Regions from separate parts of the Methylosinus sp. LW3 genome, predicted to be linked through region 2. Evidence: predicted binding sites of a transcription regulator. Region 2 holds the regulator's gene; the other holds the start of a gene.
What was found. Region 2 encodes LexA, which represses DNA repair genes until DNA is damaged. Its sites were predicted from a motif close to TGTTCNNNNTGTGTTCNG; they were not measured.
Positions count from the first base shown of each region.

Region 1 (4,417 bases), 2.1 Mb from region 2:
CATTGCGAGCACCTCGGCCCAGGGCGAATCCGCGGACTCGGCTTCCGCGAGCTCAATGCCGGCATGGGCCACGGCGAGGCGGCGGCGGAAGGCGGGCAGGCTCAAGGGCTCGCCGCCGATGCGGCGAATCCGGCAGCGCACCAGAAAATCCTGATAGAGCACGGCGATGGTGCGGAAGTTGGCGTCGCTGTCGCTCAAAATCTCGCGCAGCGCCGAATCGATCGCAGCCTGACGCTGCTCGGGCGAAATGCTCGGCGGCGACTCGGCGGCGGGCGGCGCCGGCGGCGCGCTGCGGGCGAGCCGCGCCAGCACATCGGCGGTCGGCGCGGGCGGCGGCGGCCGGCGCGGGGCCTCGAAGCGCGCTTCATTGGCGCCGGGCGTGAAAATGAGATGCGCGTCGTCGGCGCCGGCCTCCGGCAGCGGCAGCAGCCTGGGGCTGACATTGCGCGCGGAAGTCTCCACCGGGCCGATGCGCACGGGCAGCGGCCGGCGCGCCATGGCCGGGCCGAGGGCGACGAAATTGCCGCTCTGCAAATCGCGGAACATTTCCGCCTGCCGCCGCTCCATGCCGAGCAGATCGGCGGCGCGCGCCATGTCTATGTCGAGAAAGGTGCGGCCCATGAGAAAATTGGACGCCTCCGCCGCGACATTCTTGGCGAGCTTGGCGAGGCGCTGCGTGGCGATGACGCCGGCGAGACCTCGCTTGCGGCCGCGACACATGAGATTGGTCATGGCGCCGAGCGAGGCTTTGCGCGCCTCGTCCGACACTTCGCCGGCGACGGCGGGCGCGAAGAGCTGCGCCTCGTCCACCACGACGAGCAGCGGATACCATTGGTCGCGCTCGGCGTCGAAAAGCCCGCCGAGAAAGGCGGCGGCGGCGTGCATCTGCTGCTCGGCGTCCAGCCCTTCGAGATCGAGCACCACGGAGACGCGGTGCTGGCGCGCCCGCGCGGCGATGCGCGTGAGATCGGCGATGCCGCAGCGGGCGTCCACCACCACATGGCCGTAACGCTCCGCCAGCGTGACGAAATCGCCCTCCGGATCGATGATCGCCTGCTGCACCCAGGGCGCGCTCTGCTCCAGCAGGCGGCGCAGCAGATGCGATTTGCCGGAGCCGGAATTGCCCTGCACCAGAAGGCGCGTCGCCAGCAGCTCCTCGAGATCGAGCGTTGCGACGCCGCCATCGGCGCGGGTCCCGAGATCGATGGAAACCTTGGCGGGCGCCGTCATCGCGGCGCCCCTCCGGCCGTGAAGGGGGGAAAGATCATGGCGCGGAGTCATATCGATTCGCGCCGCGCGTTCAACTGCGTCGCGCAGCCTGTGGACAAGCGCGCGCTGTCGGCGGCGTGCTCCGGGCGCCTTTTCTCCGTTCCATTCTCTTTGTGATCGGCTGCGCCGCCGCCGCTTGACTCGGCCTCGTTTGTTCCGTATACGTTCTCTTGTTCGTCAAATGTTCCGAGCGTGCGTAAACAAGTCCCCTAGAGTTGTAAGTAGCCGTTGTAAGCGTCGCATCGAGGCTCGCGGTCGCGAGGCGCCCCAGTGTCGCGCATGGGCGTCTCGCGCCGGGAGCCGAAGCGAGGCCGGCGCCCGGCGAGACGCCGGCCGCAGGGCCGGCAAGGAGATCATCGCCATGGCGAGCTCGGCGAAACGTCTGATCGAGAAATCGGAGAAGAGCGACTGGCGCCGGGCGGCGCAGCTGAGCCGTGAGGCGATCGGCGCGGTCGTGAATTTTTCCAGCGAGGAGCGTCCGATCGTCGATCCGGCGCGGCGGCGCGGGCGTGGCGCGCTCTCCAATGAGAGCGGCCGTTTCGAGCGCGAGCGGCGCGTCGAGGCCGATGACGGCTGGAATGGGCTGGAGGAGCTCGGCGAGTTCCGCACCAATGTCCATGTCGAGCGGGCGAAGACGATCATCACGCGCAACGACTCGCCGGATATTTCCTTCGACCGCTCCATCAATCCCTATCGCGGCTGCGAGCATGGCTGTGTCTATTGCTATGCGCGGCCTAGCCACGCCTATATGGGCCTCTCGCCGGGGCTCGATTTCGAGACGGAGATTTTCGTCAAGGAAGGCGCGGCGCAATTGCTCGAGCGCGAATTGTCGGCGCGCAATTATTCGCCCAAGACCATCGCCATCGGCGCCAATACCGACCCCTATCAGCCGCTCGAAAAGCGCTATCGCGTCACCCGCGGCCTGCTCGAGGTGGCGAGCCGCGCCGATCATCCGATCGGCATAGTGACGAAATCCTCGCTGGTCGTTCGCGACATCGACATTCTCGCGCCCATGGCGCGCAAGGGCCTGGTCAAGGTCGCGATCTCGCTGACGACGCTCGATCCGGCCTTGGCGCGGGCGATGGAGCCGCGCGCCGCATCGCCCGAGCGACGGCTCGCAACGATCGAGCGGCTGGCCGAGGCGGGAATTCCGGTCGCTGTTCTGGTCGCGCCGATCATTCCGGCGGTCAATGACGCCGAGATCGAGACCATATTGACGCGCGCCCATGCCGCCGGCGCGCGCGAGGCCGGCTATGTGATGCTGCGGCTGCCGCTCGAGCTGCGCGAATTGTTCAGCGAATGGCTCGTCACCCATTTTCCGGCCAAGGCCCGGCATGTGCTCTCGCTGGTGCGCTCGGCGCGCGACGGCAAGCTCTATGACCCGTCCTTCGATAAGCGCATGACCGGCGACGGCCCCTACGCCTGGATGATCGGACGCCGCTTCGAGCTTGCCGCGCAGCGTCTCGGCTTTTCGCGCACGCGGCTGCGCGCCGATCTGTTCCGGCCGCCCCGCAGCGACGCCGAGCAGCTGAGCCTTTTTTAAAAAGGCGCGTAGGGATCGATTGCTCCGATCCCGCCGCTGTGTTTTTTTCAGTCGCCCCTTTTCGACGAGCCGAGCGAGCATGCCCCCCCATTTTCTCACCGAGACGCGCGTTCTGCGCGGCGGCGCTCGGCCCATCGCCGGCGTCGACGAGGTCGGGCGCGGGCCGCTCGCCGGGCCGGTTGCGGCCGCGGCCGTGATTCTCGACCCGAACCGGCTGCCGGACGGCGTCGATGATTCGAAAGCTCTGTCGGCCAAGGCGCGGGACGCCGCCTTCGAGCGAATCGTCTCCAGCGCGCTGGCCATCGGCGTCGCCTTCGCCAGCGTCGAGGAAATCGACCGGCTGAACATTCGCCGCGCGGCGCTGCTGGCCATGGCGCGCGCCGTCGCCGCGCTCCATGTCGCGCCGGGCTTCGTGCTGGTCGACGGCCGCGACCTGCCGGAACTCGCCTGCCCGGGCGAGGCGATCGTGAAAGGCGACGCGCTTTCTCTTTCCATCGCCGCCGCGTCGATTGTCGCCAAGGTTGCGCGTGATCGCCAGATGCGCCGCCTCGCCCGGCTCTATCCCCATTACGGATTCGAGACCAACGCCGGCTATGGCACGCGCGAGCATCTCGCCGCTCTCGAAACCCATGGGCCGACGCCCTTTCACCGCATGAGCTTCGCGCCGCTGCGGGAGCTGAGCGAAGCGCGCCCAGAGCTCGCCCCGTGAGCGCGCGCCCAAGCGCTCGCACCTCCCATGAGCGTTCGTAAACATCTGGTGAAAATGGAATTTCTTAACGAAGGCGTGCGGAAAAGGGACAGCCGCGCACGGGCTTTCTAAACCCGGCTTTTACCGCGATCGGGCATTGTTCGCATCGTTGGTTGCGTAGCCGGTGATTGTTCATGAGTAGCGCGCGCGTCGGGGCGGCCCGCCCCAAGTCCCAGATAAAGGTCTCGCGTACTGGGACGTCGAATTTCGGGTCGCCTCGCGCGATGTCGCGTAACGAGGTCGTCGTCGGAGACAGCGTCGAGGTCATGCTCGGCCTGCCGGAGGCGAGCGTCGATCTCGTTTTCGCCGATCCACCTTATAATCTGCAGCTGGCCAACCGGCTCACCCGGCCGGATCAGAGCGTCGTCGACGCGGTCGATGATGATTGGGACAAATTCGCCGATTTCGCCGCCTATGACGCCTTCACCCGCGACTGGCTGGCGGCTGCGCGGCGGGCCATGAAGCCCAACGCCACTATTTTCGTCATCGGCTCCTATCACAATATATTCCGCGTCGGCGCGATCATGCAGGACCTCGGGTTCTGGATCCTGAACGACATTGTGTGGCGGAAAAACAATCCCATGCCGAATTTTCGCGGCCGTCGCTTCACCAATGCGCATGAGACGCTGATCTGGGCGGCGCGCGACGCTTCGGCGCGAAATTACACTTTCCATTACGAGGCGTTGAAGGCCGGCAATGAGGATTGCCAGATGCGCTCGGACTGGCTGCTGCCGATTTGCTCGGGCGGCGAACGCCTGAAGGATTCGAGCGGCCGCAAGACGCATCCGACGCAAAAGCCAGAGGCTCTGCTCGCCCGCATCATGCTCGCCGCCACCAATCCCGGCGATCTGGTGCTC
Region 1 is NZ_AZUO01000001.1:3,156,204-3,160,620, reverse strand. Features, by position in the region: gene METLW3_RS0115780 (ATP-binding protein) at 1-1,230, opposite strand, end outside; gene METLW3_RS0115770 (PA0069 family radical SAM protein) at 1,631-2,812, shown strand; gene METLW3_RS0115765 (ribonuclease HII) at 2,892-3,521, shown strand; gene METLW3_RS0115760 (DNA methyltransferase) at 3,695-4,417, shown strand, end outside.
Region 1: a site for LexA is predicted at 1,441-1,458, ahead of METLW3_RS0115770 (PA0069 family radical SAM protein). Genes of this name have one in related genera too.

Region 2 (4,417 bases):
GGGGGCGATTCGCTACGCCGCGCGCAATGGCCATGGCGTGATGGCCGGCCCGCCTTTCCCCATAGAACAGATCAAGGAGACCTTGCGCATCTATCGCGAGGCCGCGGGACCGGAGGGCGATCCGCGCTTCACCATGGCGCGCTTCTATTTCGCCGCGCCGCGCCGCGAGCAGGCGCTGGCCGAGGCTGTTCCCTTCCTCTCCCGCTTCGCCGAGCGCATGCGCGGCAATTTCGCCCGCCAGGACGGCGCGGCGCCGGCCTCGCTGACCGAGGAAGGGCTGCTGCAACGCTCGCTGATCGGCGATTTCGACGAAGTGGCGGAGAAGATCGCCGCCTATCGCGAGGAGACCGACGCGCGGGCGATATTGCTGAAGCCGATCTCACGGGATGCGGAGAAGAACTTGCGCTCGCTAGAGGATTTCGCGCGGCATGTGCGGCCGATGCTGGGGGTGGAGGCGGCGGCGGCGCAGTAGAGGGGCGGAACCGTAGGATCGTAGCCTGTGTGAGCGACTCTTCGAATCAAGCAAGAACTCTGCTATTCTTAGCGAATGGAAACTAGAGAATCTGAGCCCGCAACGGCGTCACATCAACGGATAGTTGATGTTATAATAAATGCCGGTTCGCAAATTTGGCCCTTTGCAACCTCGTTGCCGGCCCTCGTTTCCGCCTACTGGGAAGGGTTGCCTATCGCGGCGACCGTCGTTCTCCTAGCCGCTGCCGTGGCATCCGGGTATCTAGTTTTTCTTGCTCGAAATGACATGAAGGGGCGTCTGATATGGTTCGTGGCTGGCGCCGTCTTTTCCGCAATAATTCTTGGCATTTTTCAGCTAAATAAAGATAGGTTTTTCTTATCGAATATTGACCGAGAAGTTTTTGACACGGCTAAAGAGTTTGGGGGAAAATTATCGGTTGAGCATTGGGCTGTTCAGAAGAGTGATGTGGCGTCGCAGACCCATTTTGACAGTGGGGCTACTATTTTATTTTTTAGCTCACGATCTGATCTTTATGTATTGTTATCAACAAACGAGGCTTTTATGTTCCCGCCAGCAGAAGTTGTAGTCGAGAAAGAGTGGTTCGATGAGGCGTATGTGAGACAACAACTAGGGGTCCCGCCAAACAAAGTTTCTCCTCGCGGAGGGGTAGCAAAATACTGGCATGAAATTAACAAGCGTGTGCCTGGAGGCGTGCAATTGGGTTGGCCTGATTGGTTTTGTGATACCGACAAGTTTAGCGTCATCTCAAAGGGGTATGAAAACGGGGTGATTGCGGGGCCATTCCGTTCTTCGGGACGGGACAATGTTAATGACCGAGGGCAGTGGTTTGTCATTAACAGTCGGGATAAATCGCTTGAATGGCGTTCTCAGCGAGCCCGAATAGATTTGGATCACGATGTTTCTGACTGGAAATGCATTCATGCTCCCTGACCAAGGACCGCCGAAGAGTCTCCCTTGCGGAACGCACCGAGAACGCCTATCCTCCCGTTCATGATTTGTTTATGAACCCGCGCCATCATGGCTAGGTTCGGACGTGGCGCGACGCGGGCGGGCGGCGCCGGGGGGCTTCCATGCTGACCAAGAAACAGAGCGATCTGCTGCGCTTCATCCATGAGCGCCTGAAGGAGACCGGCGTGCCGCCCTCCTTCGACGAGATGAAGGACGCGCTCGATCTGCGCTCCAAATCCGGCATTCACAGGCTCATTCTCGCGCTCGAGGAGCGCGGCTTCATCCGCCGTCTGCCCAATCGCGCCCGCGCGCTCGAGGTGCTGCGCCTGCCCGAATCGGCGACGCCCCGCGTCGCCGCGCGCGGCGGCAAATTCTCGCCCTCGGTCATAGAGGGCGCGCTCGGCCGCGTGCGGCCCGTTCCGGCCGGCGAGCCCGAGTCCGATCAGCAGGTGGCGATTCCGGTCATGGGCCGCATCGCCGCCGGCACGCCCATCTCCGCGCTGCAGAATCGCAGCCACACCATCAGCCTGCCGCCGGATATGCTCGGCGGCGGCGAGCATTTCGCGCTCGAGGTGCGTGGCGATTCGATGATCGAGGCCGGCATTCTCGACGGCGACGTCGTCGTGGTGCGCAAGCAGGACAGCGCCGACACCGGCGATATCGTCGTCGCCCTCATCGACGACGAGGAGGCGACATTGAAGCGCCTGCGCAAGCGTGGCGCGTCAATAGCGCTCGAGGCCGCCAATCCGGCCTATGAGACGCGCATTTTCGGGCCGGATCGCGTCCGCATCCAAGGCCGTCTGGTCAGCCTTCTGCGCAAATACTGAGGGCCTCGCGCCGCCACGATCTCGCCGCCCTTTGCCGCCATGGTCCGGCCTCGCGCGCTTTTGGCGCGCGGGCCTTTTCGCGTAGCGGCAGAGCGATAAAGGCATGTTGTTCTCGTCTCGCGCCCTCGCCGAGGGCGCGCGCTGCATCGCCAGCGGCCCGCGGCCGCCCGCTTTTTTCTACATGGACGATGGAATGTCGCACTCGACCGGCCCGATGCGCGAAATCGAAGGATCCAAGCCCTTGGGCCAAAGCCGCCGCCTGCCTTTCCCGCGCCTCTCGCGCCGCTGGCTGATCGCTCTCGGCGCCGTCGCCGCAGTGGCGCTCGGCGCGGCGCTCGCGCCTTGGACCTTCTCGACCAATGCGCTGCTCGAGGAGATTTCGGGCCAGCTCAACGCCTCATCCGGCCTGTTCATCGCCGCCAAAGGCCGCTCGACCTTCTCGCTGCTGCCGCGCCCGCACATCACCATAGACAGCATCGCCTTCGCCGATCCCACCGCCGCGCTGACCATCGAGGCGGAGAGGCTGCACGGCAATGTGCTGCTGCTGCCGCTGCTGGCCGGCCGTTTGGAAATCGCCGATATCGAGCTCATCCGCCCCGCCATAGAGGTCGATCTCGATCGCAAGCCGATGAGCACGTCCGGCGCAGCTGTGCGCGCCGCGGCGGCGCGGCCCTCGACGCCGGCGGCCGAGAAGGCCGATCGCGCCCGGCTCGGCGGCGTCTCCATCGTCTCCGGCGTCGCAAGGCTCAAATATTCGGGCGGCGAGGAAACGCTGCAGGACATTGACGCGACGCTCGATTGGCGCACCGTCGGCTCGCCGGCGACGCTCGACGCCGCTTTCTCCTGGGGCGGCGAGCGGCCGCGCGCCATGCTCTGGGTGCTGAAGCCCGGCGCGCTGCTGCGCGGCGAGCAGACGCCGGTCACTGTGCGGCTCGATTCGGACAGCGTGCGGCTGGAGGCGGAAGGCTTCGGCCAGATCGGCGCCAAGCCGCGCTATATGGGGCGGCTCAACGCCTCTTCGCCCTCGCTGCGCCATGCGCTCGGCCTCGCCAAGGTGAGCGCGCCGCTGCCCGGCGCCTTCGAGAATGTGCAGCTCTCCGCCAAGGCCAGCGTCGGCCTGCGCGATTTTCAGCTGACCGATGTGAAGCTCTCGGCCGACGACAATGAGTTCGAGGGCACATTCGCGCTGCGGCACGAGGGCGAAAAGCCCATCGTCCATGCGACTCTCGCCAGCAATTTCGTGTCGCTGAAGCCGATGATCGCCGATCTGCCGCCGCTCTCCGGCGCCGACGGCCAATGGAGCCGCGACGCTTTCGTCCTGCCGAATATTCAGGACGCCGATGTCGATCTGCGCCTTTCGGCGACGCGCGCCCGCATATTGCGGCTGAATCTCGAGGACGCCGCTCTATCGCTGCTGCTGCGCGGCGGAAGGCTCGAGCTCTCGCTCGCCGAGGCGCAGGCCTATAAGGGGACGGTGAAGGGCCGCGCCACTTTCGCCGCCAATGCGGCGGGCGCGCTGGAGTTTCACGGCAATGCGCAGCTGACCGGGGTCGACGCCGGCGCGCTCGCCTGGGACCTCGCCGCACGGCCCGATCTCGGCGGCGCGCTGGACGCCAATTTCACGCTCGACGCCACTGGCGACAGCGTCGCGCAGATCACGCGCGATCTCGACGGCCGCGCCAGCCTCACGCTGAGCGAGGGCGAGGTCGGCGGCATAGATCTCGAGCGCGCGCTGCGCCGCGTCGACAAGCGGCCTTTGTCGAGCGCGATGGATATTCGCTCCGGCCATTCGCTGGTGGATCGCGCCAGCGCGACCATCAAGATCGTCAAAGGAACCGCGAATATAGAGGACGGCCAGGCGCATGGGCCGGGCTTCGCGCTGGCCTTCGCCGGCCAGACGCGCATTCCCGAGCGCAGCCTCGCGATGAAGGCGCAGGCCAATGAGGCCGACGCCGCCGGCAAGCCGCGCGAGAAGGGCGTGCAGATCGGCTTCGATCTCTCCGGCGCCTGGGACGATCCCGTCTTCGCGCCGGACGCCGCCGCGCTGATCAAGCGCTCGGGCGCGGCCGCGCCGCTGCTGCCGCGCGTCGAGCCGGAGGCGGGCGCGGCGAAGGAGCGGTGAGAGCTTCCCGCTGTTTTTCTCGTTCAC
Region 2 is NZ_AZUO01000001.1:1,098,549-1,102,965, forward strand. Features, by position in the region: gene METLW3_RS0105410 (LLM class flavin-dependent oxidoreductase) at 1-472, shown strand, start outside; gene METLW3_RS28115 (hypothetical protein) at 758-1,423, shown strand; gene lexA (transcriptional repressor LexA) at 1,564-2,268, shown strand; gene METLW3_RS0105420 (AsmA family protein) at 2,372-4,390, shown strand.